One region of the Paenibacillus sp. JNUCC 34 genome, then DNA from elsewhere that is predicted to be linked to it. Evidence: riboswitches for the same ligand, from Rfam matches in the RefSeq annotation. Region 1 holds a riboswitch; each other region holds the start of a gene.
The links. A riboswitch is a leader RNA that binds a small molecule or an ion and turns the genes downstream of it on or off. The one in region 1 is predicted to bind cyclic di-AMP.
Positions count from the first base shown of each region.

Region 1 (5,656 bases):
CACCCAATACCCCTAGGGATGGTGCGTACATACCAGCTTGGGAAAAGATAAGGGCGCCTGAGCGGTGCCGTTCTTCTGTGGCGTTAATGTCTTCCATTAACACGTCGCTTACAAATTCCTGATCGTTGCCGTCAATAATCATGCGCATCCCGTTACGGAGAAAGGGATCGTTGATTTCCTCGACTTTTGATTCGAGCGCGAGCAATCCCTCGCGGCGGGTAATGGAGGCATACTCCATGAAGAGTGTAATCAAATCTGTTTTATTCATTAGCTTTTGCTTCACGAAGGTCATTTTGATAAGCTTAGGAAACTTTTTAAGCTCCACCAGCGGAAAGCCTATAAACAGTGTAGCAGCGGTTCCGCCCAATATAATGAGATAGGCAGCGGGATTAGCTAATGCAGTAATGGACGCACCCTTTAAAATCATTCCGACCAGTACTGACACAAGACCGAGCAGTAAACCTATGATTGTTGAAATTTCCATAATACACCTCATCCATGAGAAATAAATAACGAATCCATTCGTTCTGAGCCCTTCTGAAGAGACAGCATTGTGCAAATGAGCGCATTACACTATTTATCGTCAGGTTGGCGTTTTTTTTTTAGCTGTAATTTCCGGTATAATAGAAGCAAGGGAAACTTGCAGGTATGAAGTGACAGAAAGGAGTGAGAGAGATGGGTGTTAAGCATGGGCGTGATTACGGTGATATTTTGACAGATTTGACTGAGGCGGTCGGACGTATTCCAGACAGTTACGTTTTTTTTGAAATGGAATCGGAGGATTGGAGCAACCTTAACGATACGGAGAAAAACGAGGTTCATGAGGCACTAGCGGAGGATTTATTTTATGGGCTAGGCACAGAGCCTGTCATATCAGTAGGCAGTGGAGTTGTCATTCACGATCAGACAAACCATCGGATAAATATTTTAATTGGGGAGGAAGAATTGGCGTTTGTAGCTCTCGTCTAGCTGAAGTAATGAAGTAAAGATCAGAGGAATAGAATAGATGAATAATTAGTCCCGCTTTGGTGGGAGAGGTTTTTTTTGGGGAGGAAGATAAAATGCTGTATACACAGCAGGAAGTTGAAACACATCTGGAAAGACTTGAAGGCTGGGAATTGGAGCAGGGACGATGGATTATCCGTAAATATACTTTTCCTGCATTTATGAAAGGGATTGCTTTTGTGGATGAAGTCGCTGCGATCTCGGAGGCATTCGGTCACCATCCCTACATTACAATCGATTACAAAACCGTGACGCTACGTCTGACTTCTTGGGATGAAGGCGGTATTACGGCTGTAGATATCAAAGAGGCACAGCAGTTTAACGAGGCATACGAAAAAAGCCGCTCCAAGGACAATAAGGAGCAGGATTAGCAGCAGCGGATATTTATATAAAAAACACGCTTGGAACGGGAGCGGTCCTGTCCAAGCGTGTTTTTCTGCTTATTATTTTTTCTCAGACAGATAAAGTGCAAGGTTGGCAACTTCCTCAGGTTTAAGTTGATCTTTAAAGGCAGGCATACCTTTACGCCCCTTCGTGATCACGCTAAACAATGCATCAGTGTCCATATGTCCGCCTACTTGCTGGAGAGCTGGTCCTGCTCCGCCCTGGAGCTGATCACCATGACAAGTAATGCAGCTGGCTTTCAACGTAGCTTCAGCCGCCGCCGCGTCCAAAGTTACCTCAGGCATTGTTGGTTTTGCTTCTTCAGCTACTTCTTCTTTCCCTGGAAGCGTAAACATCAGCGCAAGGGCCAACGCACATGCGACGAAGAACAATCCGCCCATAATCCATTTTTGCATCGTCATATCGTCCCTTCTTATGTATACTGCAATTGATTCTATTATAAACGAACATACAAAGACATCATAGCAGTTGTGACAAAAAAAGCAACATAACAACGCTTTCTTTGACTAAAATTACACAAAATTGTGCTATTTTTCATAGTCATAATGGTTTCAGATGGAATTTCCGGAATCGTCTCTGGACATATAAACCATGCAATGAAAAAGAGCTTTGCCAGTCGGAGTCATCCGTTCGTACGTATCCGTAACATGGAAACCGACTTTGGAGTATGTACGGATTGCACGCTCATTCCAAGTTAAGACCTCAAGGTCAATCTCATCCTCAGGACGCCGCTGCCTGGCCACATCCACAATAGACTGCACAAATCGTTTACCCATTCCGAGTCCACACCAATCAGGTCGCATACCAAGACCAATCCGCGTAACGCCTTCCATTGGGAACAACTGTGCGAATCCCCACATCCGCTGTTCTTCATCGAGTATGGATACATACTGCTGCTCGCGGATGTCCGGATCGCCAAACTCGATACCAAGTCCTTTCATTTGCTCCCAGGGGAGCCAGCCGTAGATATTATAAGGAGATGGGTAGGTCCAGCTGCAAATCTCCGCTGCATGATACGAGTCCATTGGAACCGCATAAAACCGTTGTGCCATGGGAAGCAAAGGTCATTCTCCTTTCATGATTTACGAAATAAGAAGAAAACACCCGCTAAAAGAAGGGATGCTTCTCTTCGCGGGTATATTTGTATGATATAAATGATTTCAAATTATTCAGACACGTGGCTTTCGTATGCTGAATCATCCATAATTCGCTTGGCGCCGATATAACGCTCCGCATAATAACTGTCACCCAGTCGGTTGGTCACGACCCCTCTTGAAGTGGAGGAGTGGGCAAATTGATCATCCCCGATATAAATACCTACATGGGATACGCCCTGACCTGATGTATTGAAAAATACGAGGTCCCCCGGGCGAAGGTCTTCGCGGGATACGGCCACACCCATCTCAAATTGGGAGCCTGACTGATGGGGAAGCTTCATTCCCATTGCTGAGAATATGTACATTGTAAATCCAGAACAGTCAAAACCGCTTGTTGACGTACCACCATAGCTGTATCTTGTCCCTAGCACATTATCGATTTCTTGATCCAGCTTACTGTCGGCAAAAGCGCTGCCTAAGCCTGCCGTGAACAGCATCGTAAGGCCTAACACGGTCGCACTGAACTTCTTAAGCATAAATAACTCCTTCCGCTGCCTGCGAGGTTAGCTGTAGGGTTCGGTTGAAGGTCCCCTATGATCCCTTAGTAGCAAGATCAATTCACCCGTGGTTGGATCCCCCGCTTCCATTGCTCTGGAATTTGGCATATGCATTCTATGTATAAAAGCCCTTACAATAATGACAAAGTTATTACATTGAATATTCTATCAGAGGGCCTGTCCACTTGGCAATTGTTTATTGCTGTCTTTTGAATAGAATAGATAGATATCCGTGTCGAATTATTGTCATAAAAAATTTCTCGTAAAGGTGCAAACTTTTTCCCTATTTCACACGTTATAAAAGTATAAAGAAAAAGCCGCGAAGGAGATTGTGGTGAATCTCATTCGGGCTTAAGTAAACTTTTGTTTATGAAATTAATTGTAGTTCACAGCGGCGGATTTGTATTTGCTCGGGCTCATGACCCGCTTGGCGCCAATGTAACGCTTGCCAAAATAGCTGGAGTTGATTGCGGTGATGGTGACACCGCGGGAACTTGAGGAATGTGCAAATTTGCCACCACCTACATAGATCCCTACATGGGATACACCTTTGCCTGAGGTGTTGAAGAATACAAGATCGCCGGCTTTCAGTTGGCTCTTCGGTACTGCAGTCCCAACTTTATACTGGGATGCCGATGAATGCGGCAAAGTCATCCCGAGTTTCTTGAACACATAACTTGTAAATCCAGAGCAATCGAATCCTTTGGTTGTGGTTCCACCCGATTTATAAGAGACGCCAATGACGGGTTTGATTGCGCTGTTTAACTTGGAATCCGCGAAAGCGCTTCCGGTACCTAGCGTAAGGGCGAGAGCCAGACCGAGTGAAACGGCTGTTAGCTTCTTTTTCAAGTGATAAGCTCCTTCCAATGCCTGCGAGGTTAGCTTAAGGGTTCGGCTGAAGGTTAGCCTATGATCCCTCTGTTGCGAGATCAATTCACCCAAGACGGTTCCCCCGTTTCCCGTTGGAACGGGAATTCGGCTTCTTAAGATATGAAAAATTATAAGTACAATGATAGTTCATCCATATGAAATAGTTACAGGAAAGATGACAAAGTTGTTACTAACACATTCGTTATTTTAACAGAGTATTAACTTTTTGGCAATCGAGGAAAGTATATTTGAACAAAAAAATTCCGTTCTTCCTAGTGGAGAACGGAATTTTTTTGTTTTGTTGGCTAGCATTATGCATCTTTTGAGATTAACAGTAACATATAATGCATGAATTTAAGGTGAAAATTGGTTTTTTAATTGGGGATGAGAATTATGAATGGATGATTCAGGTTTCTTATGGATATGTGAACATCTTTTAAATTTGACGACTGTGAGTATGCCATACATGATATTGAGCGGTAACGCTCCACAACTGGAATAGACTACTCACAAAATAGGAGGTCTGCTGAATGATTAATCCGATCAGACCTGACCATAGGAAGGACATACCGCTGAGCAGAAGGAGAAGAGCTATCGCTGTTCCGCCGATCGTAATGGAGATGAGCATAGCCTTTCCGATGTGACGGAGACAGACCATCAGAGCGGATATCATGCCCATGCCAGCTGTTTTGCCGAACTGCATATAAAGAAAGAACAAATGAATGAGATACGCATACAACAGCCAACAGACGAAGTAAGGAGCGATCTTTAGCAACGTAGACGGGTCGCGAATGGCAGCTAATAGTGAAGGTAACATTTTCGGCACCAGCCAATATGCGGGGGTAAAGGTCAGAATCGTCTCAACCACATAAAATAAAGTTACCGGTTTCCATAGCTGACGGATGCCCTTGAAGAAGAACAGACCTCGCTCACCTTTCGTCTCTTGATGGAGATTGTAAAATATACCAGCATGAATAAGAGGAGTCAGAAGCATCCGGATGATCAGCATACAGATGAGTATCCAGGCATAGGTATGAACGTCGTTGCTTTGAGTCAGGGCCCTTTCGCCCTCATAAAAATACAACAGCTTACTAAGCTCATTCGGAGCAGGGTCCGGGAATCGCATCAGAAGCGGAACGACGGCTGATTTGACAAGGCGATACAGGCAATATCCCCACAGAAGGCGATACAGAAACAGAAGAATAATAACATAGAACTGATCTTTCACACTGGTCCAGCCTTTGCCTGCGTAGCTTTTCATGTTCTCCCCCCTTACCATGACAGGCTGCCGAACAGTGTCTCCACCAGCTTGGTGATGCTCAGGTTCCAGCGCGTGACAACTTTCGGATCCATTCCCGCCTTCATATAGTTATTGATGTGTTTGTTCTCGAGCACGATTGAGTATTTCGGATCAACCATTGCCCAGAGTAGTGGAGATTTATGCTTGATTTCATACTGGGTTTTTCCGTTCTTGCCGTCCCACACCTTTTCAACCGTCTTCCCGTCCTCAAATGCAAATCTGATCGGGATGTTGGAGACGGTGCCGCCCTTGCTCACGATGGTCACAATCGTCTTATAGGCGGGGTCTTCCCGGGTTCCGGTATTTTGGGTCTGAATGTTCTCCACAGCGACGTCAGCCATCAGGTTACCGTATACATATTGGTCAAAATAAGGCTGCCACGATTGTTTGGTGATTTGCTCCACAACCTGTAGAAAATCTTT
Region 1 covers NZ_CM177770.1:5,936,381-5,942,036, reverse strand. The annotation lists gene motA (flagellar motor stator protein MotA) at 1-484, opposite strand, end outside; gene AC2TF5_RS27420 (hypothetical protein) at 676-969, shown strand; gene AC2TF5_RS27415 (4a-hydroxytetrahydrobiopterin dehydratase) at 1,062-1,376, shown strand; gene AC2TF5_RS27410 (c-type cytochrome) at 1,449-1,805, opposite strand; gene AC2TF5_RS27405 (GNAT family N-acetyltransferase) at 1,962-2,462, opposite strand; gene AC2TF5_RS27400 (C40 family peptidase) at 2,576-3,043, opposite strand; cyclic di-AMP (ydaO/yuaA leader) riboswitch at 3,045-3,181, opposite strand; gene AC2TF5_RS27395 (C40 family peptidase) at 3,440-3,913, opposite strand; cyclic di-AMP (ydaO/yuaA leader) riboswitch at 3,917-4,055, opposite strand; gene AC2TF5_RS27390 (hypothetical protein) at 4,371-5,195, opposite strand; gene AC2TF5_RS27385 (M1 family metallopeptidase) at 5,207-5,656, opposite strand, start outside.

Region 2 (5,656 bases), 1.1 Mb from region 1:
TGTACACCAAGCAGAATGCAAGCCCACAAATACCCGAGTTTCATGCTTTCCAGCACGTATACGCCATACCCGGGTTCTTTGGCACGTGGCCATGGATTTAATCCCTCTTCCTTACGCCATAATCCGTTCCCTCCAACGAGTGAGAAGTAGAGCAGGGCTGAGAATACGATGGAGTAGACCGCATAAAAGATCAGGATACCCTTAATGCTGGCATCGCTCATTCCGTCTGCTTTAAAGACCGGCAGTAGGTTATAAGTGTTCAGCATTTGAATAACAAACAATAGCAAAGCAAGGAAAATACCTCTTTTAAATGAAGTGTGAGCTTTGGTTTTTACGCTGTAGACGATTGCCAGAATACCCAAAACGAGTGTAAACAATCCGTAGCCCAGCATTGTAAGCAAGGTAGCGTTAAGCGTCTGCTTCTCCACATAGGCGGTATGAGCACTAGGAACGGAAAATACAGGCTCGTACGAACGTAGTTGGCGGTCTTCAAAGGAGAAGTTCAGCTGAAGACGAGAGTCTCCGATCTTAGCTTCCGGGTCCTCATATTTCAGACCAGGTTCCCCTTCGCCAGTAATTCGTTCAAGCTTGGACGTATCATAACCCGCTCGGTGAAGCCAAGGTGCAGCAAGCGCCTCCTTCTCGGCTAGTGACATGTCGCCTTCGATCATCAGGAGCATCTGCTTTCGTACGCCACCCATCTGCAGCATGGCCCCTTTGTAACTAGAGCCGACCATATCAAAGGAAAAACCGGCGATACCCGCGTTCTGCATATGTACATCCACATTTAAAGCTGTCCCATCACCTTGATCAAACCTTACGCGATAAACATCATAAGGATACTTGCTTTCGAACTTTTTGTTATATTCGGTCAGCAACTTTTCTTTGGATAGGTATCCGTATACATCAGATCGGGATTGGTATGTAACGAGAGGTTCTTTACCTGGTGCGATGTTGTACTGCAACTGTTCCTGTACGAAGCGTTCGGCGGCTTCTGCCGCTGCCTTTTTGGTGATTAACTCGGGAGTTTTTACCTCTAGCGTGTCAGAGGCAGTAGACGGAAATACCTGAAAAATTAGAAACAGAATCAGGCCGATTGCCCCGAGCACCATTAAAGGTTTTTTGTTCGACTGAAGTTTAAGGGGCTGTCCTGCTTTATTCATGTCATTCCTCCTTGGTAATAGGGGTTAGAAATCGTTTGAAACGTTTCTTTCATGGAAACATAAATCAATATAACATAGATATGAAAGCAACAAACGGGTTATCCCATTCAAAATTATGAAAGATACGATGAAAACGAAGGAAAGATTTCGAAAACCTCAGAAAACCATGTGCTACTACTCTTGAATATGCCCAATTCCGCTCTTTTTTAAGTTAATTTACGTTAAAATCGGCTTTGGGTTCCTAAGGATATTGCGTTATAATCACATCATGTTAATAGATCAGCCGAATTTCGTAACGAAAATGGGGGAACCATTTAATTGGGGTGAATTTCTCTGCTGTATAGCAGTGAATAGGGCGACCTGTGATATGCCCGAATCCGTCAGCTAACCTCGTAGGCTGCAGCACAGGAACCCAAACGCGTAAGGCATTGGATTTCCAGTGTCTTTTTTTCTTTGACTTTTTTTAAAGAGGTGAATATGTTGACTTCCAAATTATTTTGGCTCCGCTTGTCGCCGCCGCAGATTCTTGTTATGGGGTTCGGAGGAATTATCACGATTGGAACCTTGCTCCTAATGCTGCCGATTGCCAACACGACAGGGGAACCGCTGAACTTTATGGATGCCTTATTCACTGCGACATCCGCGACCTGTGTTACCGGTCTTGTGGTGGTGGATACGGGGACATTCTTCAGTTCATTCGGACAGGTAGTCATCATGCTACTGATACAGATAGGCGGTTTGGGTTTCATGACCATGGCCACGCTATTTGCGCTTGCATTAAAGCGCCGTATTTCATTAAAAGATCGTCTTGTCCTGCAGGAAGCGATGAATCAGTCATCGATGGAGGGGATCGTCCGACTGATCCGCAGGGTTCTGCTGTATTCCTTGGTGATTGAAGCTAGTGGAGCACTACTACTGACCCTTCGCTGGGCATTTGATATGCCTTTCGGGAAAGCTTTGTACTACGGAATATTTCATGCAGTAACGATGTTTAATAATGCGGGATTTGATCTGTTCGGTCATTTTGGAAGCTTGACCGGGTACGTGTATGATCCATTAGTCAATTTTGTAGTTATGTTCTTGATCGTATCCGGAGGAATTGGATTTATTGTCATGGCTGATCTGGTTGATTATAAAAAAAACCGCAGGCTGTCATTGCATTCCAAGGTGGTTTTGTCCATGACAGGCGCGCTTATTTTGATAGGGGCAGTTGTCATATTCATATTTGAATTCACGAATCCAAAAACATTAGGATCGCTGAATTGGGGTGGAAAAATTCTTGGCTCCTTCTTTCAATCGGTCACACCGAGAACGGCAGGAGCTAATACGCTCGATATAACCGGTTTGCGTCAGGCCACACAGTTTTTCATGGTTATTCTGATGTTTATCGGAGCTTCCCCGGGATCAACGGGGGGCGGGATTAAAACGACGACATTCACGATGATGATCGCTGCCGTTATAGCAATGATGCGGGGGCGGGATGAGATTGTGCTATTCCGGTACCGGCTGGTTCAGGAACGGGTTCTTAAAGCGCTGACCATTACGCTGCTTGCACTGCTACTGGTGATATCGGTATCGATGATTCTGTCAACGACAGAGGACAGTAGTTTCCTCTCTATACTGTTCGAGGCAACGTCCGCATTCGGCACCGTGGGGCTGACCATGGGATTAACACCCCACTTGTCATTATTCGGAAAGCTTCTGATCAGCATTACGATGTTTGCGGGGCGTCTTGGGCCTCTAACGCTTGCATATGCTTTAGGCCCTAAAAAGGGTAAGGAATTGTATCGTCATCCAGAAGGAAAAATGATTATTGGATAAGGAGATTGGCAGAGAAATGAAACCAAAGCAGTTTGCGGTAATAGGGCTAGGGCGATTCGGATCAAGTCTGGCGCTTGAACTGATGGATTTAGGTTATGAGGTACTCGGAATCGACCGGGATGAAGAAGTGGTCGAGGACATGAGTGAGTTCCTCACCCATACCGTAGTTGCCGATGCGACGGATGAAGAAGTACTCAAGTCACTCGGAATACGGAACTTTGATTGCGGCATTGTAGCAATAGGTGACGAGATCCAGACGAGTATTTTGGCGGCAATTATTCTGAAGGAATTGGGTGTAGCCACAGTCGTTGCCAAGGCAATATCCGTATTGCACGGCCGGGCGTTGGAAAAACTGGGTGTTGATCGGGTTATTTTTCCGGAGAGAGATATGGGAATACGAGTTGCGCATCAACTTGTTACGCCGAATCTTCTGGATTACATCGAACTGTCCAAGGACTACCGGATCGTGGAAATGACGGTGACGGACTGCATGGATGGCAAGACACTTAATGAACTGAATACCCGTGTCCGTTACGGGATCAGTGTTGTGGCATTGAATCAACGTTCGGGTGTGATAGTGGCCCCGACGGCGATGGATATTTTGCGTGCAGGCGATATTATGGTTGTTATAGGAGCAAAAGAGAACATCGATCGCTTTGAGGGCGAAGTCGTAAATATGTAGAAACGAAGGATTTATCTATCTATATTCAATAGCCGGTATATCATCGGCATATAAAGCCAATAACCTGACGTATTTCTCTCGGTCAGGTTATTGGCTTTTGTCCTCTTCAAGCTTGCGGAACAATGTTTCAGTCTCGGCAATCCAACGACTGGCGGCATTGCTGAGCTCGGAGGGATTTCCATAAATGAGACTGGTCGTTCGCCGGGTCTCAATTAGAGCGGGAATGTGGATGTCAACAAGTCCGTTATCCGACAGCAGCTGAGGTCGGAGATAGGACTTGGGAAGGAGTGCGGCCGCTTTACAGGTGGGAATGAGACGCACAATCGCTTCGAAAGAGTCGATCTCCATGCGGATGTCCGGCATGATCCCCCAGCGGTGAAACAGATCATCGGTCAGCTTCCGGTACCAGGTACCTGTTGAGAAGATGATCATCGGCAAGCCTTGTAGCTGTTCGATTCCGACCTCTTGGCTCTCAGCCAAAGGATGTGAAATCGGCAGTACGAGTTCAAGATGATCGTCGAACAGCGGAATGCAGTTAAGGCCAGGCTGATTAATGGAAGAAGCAACGATGCCAACTTCCACTCTTTTGTCACGGACGGATGACACGATTTCATGTGTCTTGCCTGTGATTAGTTTAATCTCGGCTGTAGGATGACGTTCCATGAAGGCATTTATCAGCGGGGGCAGCGTAGTCTGAAGCGTTGTCAGGCTGGCTCCAAGTGAGATTGTAATCTGATCTTCCACACGATAATGTGCGAGTGTCTGCATGAATTTCAACTGCTGCTGGCGTTGTTCCAGAGCATAGGTGTAGGCAAGCTGACCGATAGAAGTAAGCTCCAGACGTTTTCCACGCCGATTAAAGAGCTGAACGCCAAGTTCGTCTTCGAGTTTGGCGATTTTGCGGGAAAGGGCAGGCTGGGAAAGGTTCAGCAGCTTGGAAGCTTTGTTTAAGCTTGACTGCTCAACGACGACTGCGAACACGTCCAATTCTTCGAACAATATTTTTCACATCCTAAATGAATAGCTTATGCGTATAAATTATAACGATTAATAATTATATTGCAATTCCATTATAAGAGAAAAAGGAGTAACATGAAATATGACACAAGATGTTCACAGAATAAACGAAATGCGGGACATTTTGTCGTTGAATGCGTTTAACGCGTAGATAGTATGTGGTTGATGAATTATGATGAGACTTAATGAAAACGCTACACATTGGAAAGGGGAACGTCAACTTATGAAAGGGTATTATTCCAGAAAGCTGCATTCTTTGCTTGGTATCATACCGCTTGGAGCCTTCTTGCTCACTCATATGATCACCAACTTTAAGGCTTTTGATAGTGGAAAGGAAGGCTTTGATAAAGGTGTCCAATTTATTAACGGCCTACCGCTCATATTTTTCCTGGAGCTGCTCCTGATTTGGCTGCCGCTTCTGTATCACGGCGTTTACGGTTTGTACATCGCCTATCAAGCAAATAACAACATCGGCAACTACAACTTTGAGCGGAACATTCGCTTTACTTTGCAGCGGATTACCGGCGTTATTACGTTTGTATTTATCATCTGGCATATGTACGATACACGTTTTCAGATCGCTCTTGGCAAGATCACACACGATGAGTTAGGTGCAGTTATGCATGGTATTGTTAACACTCCAATCCTGTTTGTACTGTATGTGATCGGGGTTATCTCGGCAACTTTCCACTTCGCGAACGGACTGTGGGCATTCCTCGTTAGCTGGGGTATTACGGTTGGTCCGCGTGCGCAGCGTGTATCCTCATACATCTGCATGGGTTTGTTCGTTCTTATGAGTGTATTGTTTATTCTTGCCTTGACCGCATTCAAGAACTCCGAGTTCGAGGCGGCGACAGCTTTTATTGATGTGTTTAAAACAGTTTTGAGCTAAGGGGAGTGAACAGAAATGGCATCTAACATTATTGTGGTGGGCGGTGGATTAGCTGGTTTGATGGCGACCATCAAGGCAGCT
Region 2 covers NZ_CM177770.1:960,112-965,767, forward strand. The annotation lists gene AC2TF5_RS04380 (CPBP family intramembrane glutamic endopeptidase) at 1-1,163, opposite strand, end outside; cyclic di-AMP (ydaO/yuaA leader) riboswitch at 1,435-1,577, shown strand; gene AC2TF5_RS04385 (TrkH family potassium uptake protein) at 1,641-2,984, shown strand; gene AC2TF5_RS04390 (potassium channel family protein) at 3,001-3,666, shown strand; gene AC2TF5_RS04395 (LysR family transcriptional regulator) at 3,754-4,665, opposite strand; gene AC2TF5_RS04400 (succinate dehydrogenase cytochrome b558 subunit) at 4,907-5,575, shown strand; gene sdhA (succinate dehydrogenase flavoprotein subunit) at 5,591-5,656, shown strand, end outside.
Region 2: linked by a shared signal. The riboswitch ahead of AC2TF5_RS04385 (TrkH family potassium uptake protein) and the one ahead of AC2TF5_RS27400 (C40 family peptidase) in region 1 are both predicted to bind cyclic di-AMP.

Region 3 (5,656 bases), 360 kb from region 1:
TGCTGCGGTGTCTCGTGTAGGTGACGGTTGGTCAACCCCAGAAAGCGAATCAGATCCGCACGAATCAGACTCATAAAAACATCGTCTTTCATACGGTTCTCTTCCATCATCCGTTGGAACAGCCCCACCAATTCCCGGCTAACGGGCTTATCGTGAGTGACGATATGGCCGAAATGCACACCGGCTTCGCGGAAAGGATGCATCAGTTCCGGGTCATACTTCAGATCAATGGCCAGGAGCGAGGGATCGAACATAATAATATCCATCACCAGATCTTTCGTTTCAAAAGCCCGGTGCAAATCGTCGCTGTTAATGAAGACAAGATCGCCTTCTTCAAACGGTACTTTCATACCATTAATGAGATAGTAACCGTTTCCACTTCGTATATAGTTCATTTCCAGAGTTTGATGCCAGTGCAGACGTTGGAATCCGGGGTTAACCCCCTCCGTCGTCGAAGCCGTAAATGGAAAAGAGCTGTCCGGAAAAAGAATATGATCACGTATGACACTCTGAGGCCTGTCCATCTGGCAAATTCACCTCCACCAAAAGTTCTGAGTTTCTTGAAAAAGGCATTATCGTACCCTATCAAGTCGAATTATTCAAATATTACCACGATGATATAGGACAGGCTATCACTCCGGGTTGACTTTAAATCGGCTAAAAAGAGTATACGGGCACTTGAAACCTTTTTGGGTGAAAAAGTGTATTTTTACATTGCTCCACTTCTTCCCAAATACACGAAAAAGGGTTGCATCAGATAACCGAGGTTACTATAATGGTAGTAACTTAAATTTGATACTTTATGAGATAAGGATGTGTCTGTTTGAATTTTCGCGTATATATCTTGGCCATCGCGGCGTTTGTCGTCGGTATGGTTGAACTCATCGTTGGAGGTATCCTGAATCTCATTGCAGAGGATCTTCAAATATCTATCAGTTCTGCCGGTCAGTTTATCACCATCTTTTCCATTGCCTTTGCGATCTCAGGTCCGATTCTAATTAATGTGACCGCCAAAATGGAACGTAAAAAGCTCTATCTGTACACGATGACTGCCTTTATGATCAGTAATCTGATCGTAGCTTTCACATCAAGTTATGCAGCAATCATCGCAGCCCGTGCATTATCCGCTATGAGCGGATCCGTTATCGTTGTACTGTCCGTCTCCATGGCAGCCTCGCTCGTTCCGGAATCGCACAAAGGTCGCGCGATCGGAATTATCTATATGGGAATCAGCGGATCACTTGTACTCGGGGTACCACTCGGCATGGTGATCGGTAATGCTTACGGCTGGCGGACTCCGTTTCTCGTCATTGCGATTCTTAGCCTGCTATCTATGGCCGGCATTGCGTTATTCACGACACGCACAGCTCCGAACCCGGTAGTACCGCTTCGTGAACAGCTTGCGTCCTTGAAGAACAGCAAGATTATCAGCGCCCAGCTTATCGTCCTGCTGCTGCTCACCGGTCATCTGACTTTGTACGGATACCTGAAGCCTTATGTACAGTCCACATTCGACGTCAGCAACGACATGATGAGTGTCGTTTACTTTTTGTTCGGCATCGCAGCCGTAACAGGCGGCGGGGTCGGCGGCTGGATATCTGACCGTTTCGGTACGAAACGTTCAATCCTCACCATTGTGGCCTGCTTCTCGGTATCGATGTTCGTGGTCATGCTCACAGCTCAAATCTCGTTCTGGGTGTTCCTAATAGCCATGATGATATGGAGTGCGCTGAGTTGGGCCATTTCTCCAGCTCAGCAGACTTATCTGCTTCAGCTGGCTCCAGACAATGCAGAAACACAGCTTAGCTTGAATTCCTCCATGCTTCACCTAGGAATCGCTGCCGGTTCAATCATCGGCGGTACCGTTATTGATCAGAGCCACACGGTAGCCCACAACCCTTGGGTCGGCGGTATCATTGCTACCGTTGCCTTCGGTGTCGCGTTATTCTCGCTAACTCGCCGTTCTGCTCCTGACAAGGATGGAGCTGCTGCTTCGTCCCGAACCGCAGAGCAGTTGTAAGTTTGGTTCAAACTCATACTGTACACACTTAAAGGGGCATCCCAAAAGGTCCATTGACCTGTGGGATGCCCCTTTGCTGTTGTGAGAGACTGCACGGAGTAGTCATTCCTCCATACTTTCTGTCCTTGTTTAATAGCGCAGCCGGAGCAAAAGCGCTTTAATCTCTTCGTCTTTGAACATCTCTTCCGGATATTTACGACTGAATGCAGTCAATGCCATATCGTGGTAGAAAAATTCAACAAACACCTTCACAAAGGGCTGTGCCTGCGTCCGGATTGCCTGCCAGCTGCCCTGCTCGACGCCTGCGAATAGAAGCTGCTTCGTATCTGTCACCAGAAGCATGAACCGCTCCAGCTTATCGTGATCCGCCGTAGGATTCAGCACATACAGCTTGGACAGCGACACTTCCGGATGGTCATCCCCCGTCACCAAAGCTTCAACGCGCACACCTTCCCGCTCTTTCCGGTCCAGCAGATCGGTTATTTCATTAAACTCATCGCTCCACATTGAGACGAGAACAGACTCCTGCGCTTCCTCAATCATCTGTTTGCAGAACGCCTGGATCGAGCTGTGCGATTTCAGACTCCACACCTGATCATCCACAACCGTTTTGCGGACCCCCGCCGAGCGAAGCTCCTTAATGTCACTCTCAAACTCATGCGTCAGTTTATCAATCACGGCTTCCACAGGGAGTGCCGTATAGGTACGCTTTTTGCCAGATACCGTATCCATGACAATTCCCTTGTCCACTAACCGGTCCAGCACCTCATAAATTTTAGCCTTCGGAACACCGGACAACTTCACGATACTCGATGCATCCATCGCCTCGCCGCTCGTCACAAGTGTTTCATATACTTTGCTCTCATACTGGGAGTAACCGAATTGTAGAAGCATAGCTCCTCCTTGTACATTTGTTACCCTCTATGTTACCGGAGCGTGAGACGCTTGACCAGTACTATGGAAATGTGAATGCATGTTTATAGATACTCCTGAGTCCGTTTGCTCTGAAACCTGCTCATTGTCCGGGTTCCCCCGACTCCCTTTAGAGAGCTCAGCGTTTAGATCATGGTTAAATTCGGATGAATCATACGTCATTGCCCTTTCAAAGTAAATGTTCATTTATGGTCTAAAAATTCAAAATATCGACGAAAAAGCCAAAAGAAAACGTGTACATTAGGGCTTGACATCGATTATCCATACAAATACACGGTATCTTGCCACTTTACGAGAAATCAACGAAATACAGAGAAATACAGAGTATGGAGCAGTATTCTGGTGACCAATCCCCCTTTCCCCCGATATCCTGTTAAAAAACACCTCAAATGTGCCTCTCCCTCGATTTACATTACGAACCGCCAGACGTATGATACGAATCATGAAATGAACAATGTTTTCACATGAATCGCTGAATTCCCTTGCTGGGCAAGGGAAGCGGGGGAACCAAACAAGGAGATGGACCAGGTGGTGTGAGAGCCACCATGAACATCTTCAGGGGTGAATCTTGATCCGAAGACTCTATGGAATCGGATCAGGTAGGGCGACTCTCACCGCCCGAATCCGACAGCTAACCTCGTAAGCGTTGAGTTAAGCAGTCACGCATTCAATTGACGCGGTCTGCTCACAAGGAGAGGATGATGAAGCTTGTGATCGAGAAACACGACCACAGGGCTTAATGTCTCTGTGGTTTTTTGCAAAGTGCTTTTTTATTCGCTGAATCCTTGAATGGAAAAGGAACGGGGGAACCAAACGGGAGACTTGCTTTTCTTCCAGGGGTGAATCACATCGGCAGAATACCTGCCTATGGGTAGGGCGACTCTCACGCCCGAATCCGTCAGCTAACCTCGTAAGCGTATCGAGAGAGGCAACGATTGTCGTGTGCAGGGCACGGTGTATTTCACTGTGTCATCAGAAGCCGCGGGAAGAGTGACTCTCCTTCCCTGAGGCTTCTTTTTTGTTGCCTTCTCTTTCTAACAAATAGGAGGAGAAAACATGGAAAAACCGCAGGATCTGATCATCGTATCCGCTCCAACCAAGGCAGGGGAGGAATTCGTACTCCAGCTTATCCGAAATAAAATTCCGTTTGCAGCCATCGTGAACAACCGGGTAGAGCAAGATCGTCTGGATAAGCTCGGAGCCAAAAACAACATGATCTTGATCGACACCACCGATGAACAAACCTGGATCATTCCCGAGTTTTCCGTCGGCAGGGTGTTTCTGTTTGAAAGCAGTCTGAACCTGTGCTGCCGTTACTTGCGGATTTGCCGTACTTGGACTTTGGATCCGATCTATGTCATCACTCATTCAAGCAACCCGAGATTAATTTATAAAGGACTTGGCGCAGATATCGTGCTGCATACGAACCATACCAATGTTTCCTTCTTAATTTCATCACTCGTCAGCTAGACCATATTCATAATCTTTCAAAAAATATTTTGGAGGGATTTACATGCAGGATCTGTGCATGGTGCTCATTCTGGGAGGAACCTACGCACTGTTCACCTTATTTTTATCCTGGTGCGGACGCGTGGTCAATGAACCGGAGGCTGATAACCAATGATCATCATTATCGCATTTATGATCTTTATTTTTCTGTATTTGATTTACGCGCTGATTCACCCGGAAAAATTCTAGGGGTGTTATTGAAGGAGGAAGCAATCAATCATGGGCATTGTACAAATTGCCATCGTTATTCTGGTTCTGGTGCTGCTCGTTAAGCCTCTCGGAACCTACGTATATAATGTATTTCGCAATGAAGCGAACGGAACGGATAAATGGTTCTCCTGGGCGGAGAAACCGATCTATGCGTTGATCGGACTTAAAGAGCGCAAAGGCATGACCTGGAAGGTATATGCAATCAGCTTTGTGATGACCAATATTGTGCTGGTTGCAGCCGGGTATCTCATACTACGACTGCAAAAGATACTGCCGTTCAATCCAAACGGAATTGACAATATGGAGCCAACGCTATCGTTCAATACTATTATCAGTTTCATGACCAATACAAACCTGCAGCACTACAGCGGAGAATCGGGTCTCTCCTACTTCTCGCAGATGGCCGTCATCACCATGATGATGTTCACCTCCGCTGCTACCGGCTTATGTGTCGCTATCGCGTTCATTCGGGCAATTACCAGCAAGGGAACAACGATAGGCAACTTCTTCGAAGATTTTGTTAAGGCACATACACGGGTGTTCATCCCGCTGGCCTTTACAGTGGCCATGCTACTTGTTGCGCTGCATGTTCCTCAAACCTTAAAACCTACCATCAATGTAACGACGCTTGAAGGCGCCGAGCAGCAAATTTCAGTTGGTCCAGTGGCTGCACTGGAATCGATCAAACATCTGGGTACGAACGGTGGTGGACATTTCGGCGTCAATTCGTCTCATCCGTTTGAAAATCCGAATCCGCTGACTAACGTAATCGAGATTTTATCAATGTGGTGTATTGCGGCGGCTCTGCCTTACACATTCGGTTTATTTGCGAAAAACCGCAAGCAGGGCTGGATTATTTTCTCGGCCATGATGGTTCTGTTCATCGGATTCCTGTCACTTGCCTACGTATCGGAATCGAATGGTAACCCGGCGATGAGTCGACTAGGAATCGATGCTTCCCAAGGCAATATGGAAGGCAAAGAG
Region 3 covers NZ_CM177770.1:256,643-262,298, reverse strand. The annotation lists gene AC2TF5_RS01175 (AraC family transcriptional regulator) at 1-524, opposite strand, end outside; gene AC2TF5_RS01170 (MFS transporter) at 872-2,020, shown strand; gene AC2TF5_RS01165 (TrmB family transcriptional regulator) at 2,150-2,914, opposite strand; cyclic di-AMP (ydaO/yuaA leader) riboswitch at 3,414-3,614, shown strand; cyclic di-AMP (ydaO/yuaA leader) riboswitch at 3,719-3,886, shown strand; gene AC2TF5_RS01160 (hypothetical protein) at 4,010-4,423, shown strand; gene AC2TF5_RS01155 (potassium-transporting ATPase subunit F) at 4,574-4,651, shown strand; gene kdpA (potassium-transporting ATPase subunit KdpA) at 4,682-5,656, shown strand, end outside.
Region 3: linked by a shared signal. The riboswitch ahead of AC2TF5_RS01160 (hypothetical protein) and the one ahead of AC2TF5_RS27400 (C40 family peptidase) in region 1 are both predicted to bind cyclic di-AMP.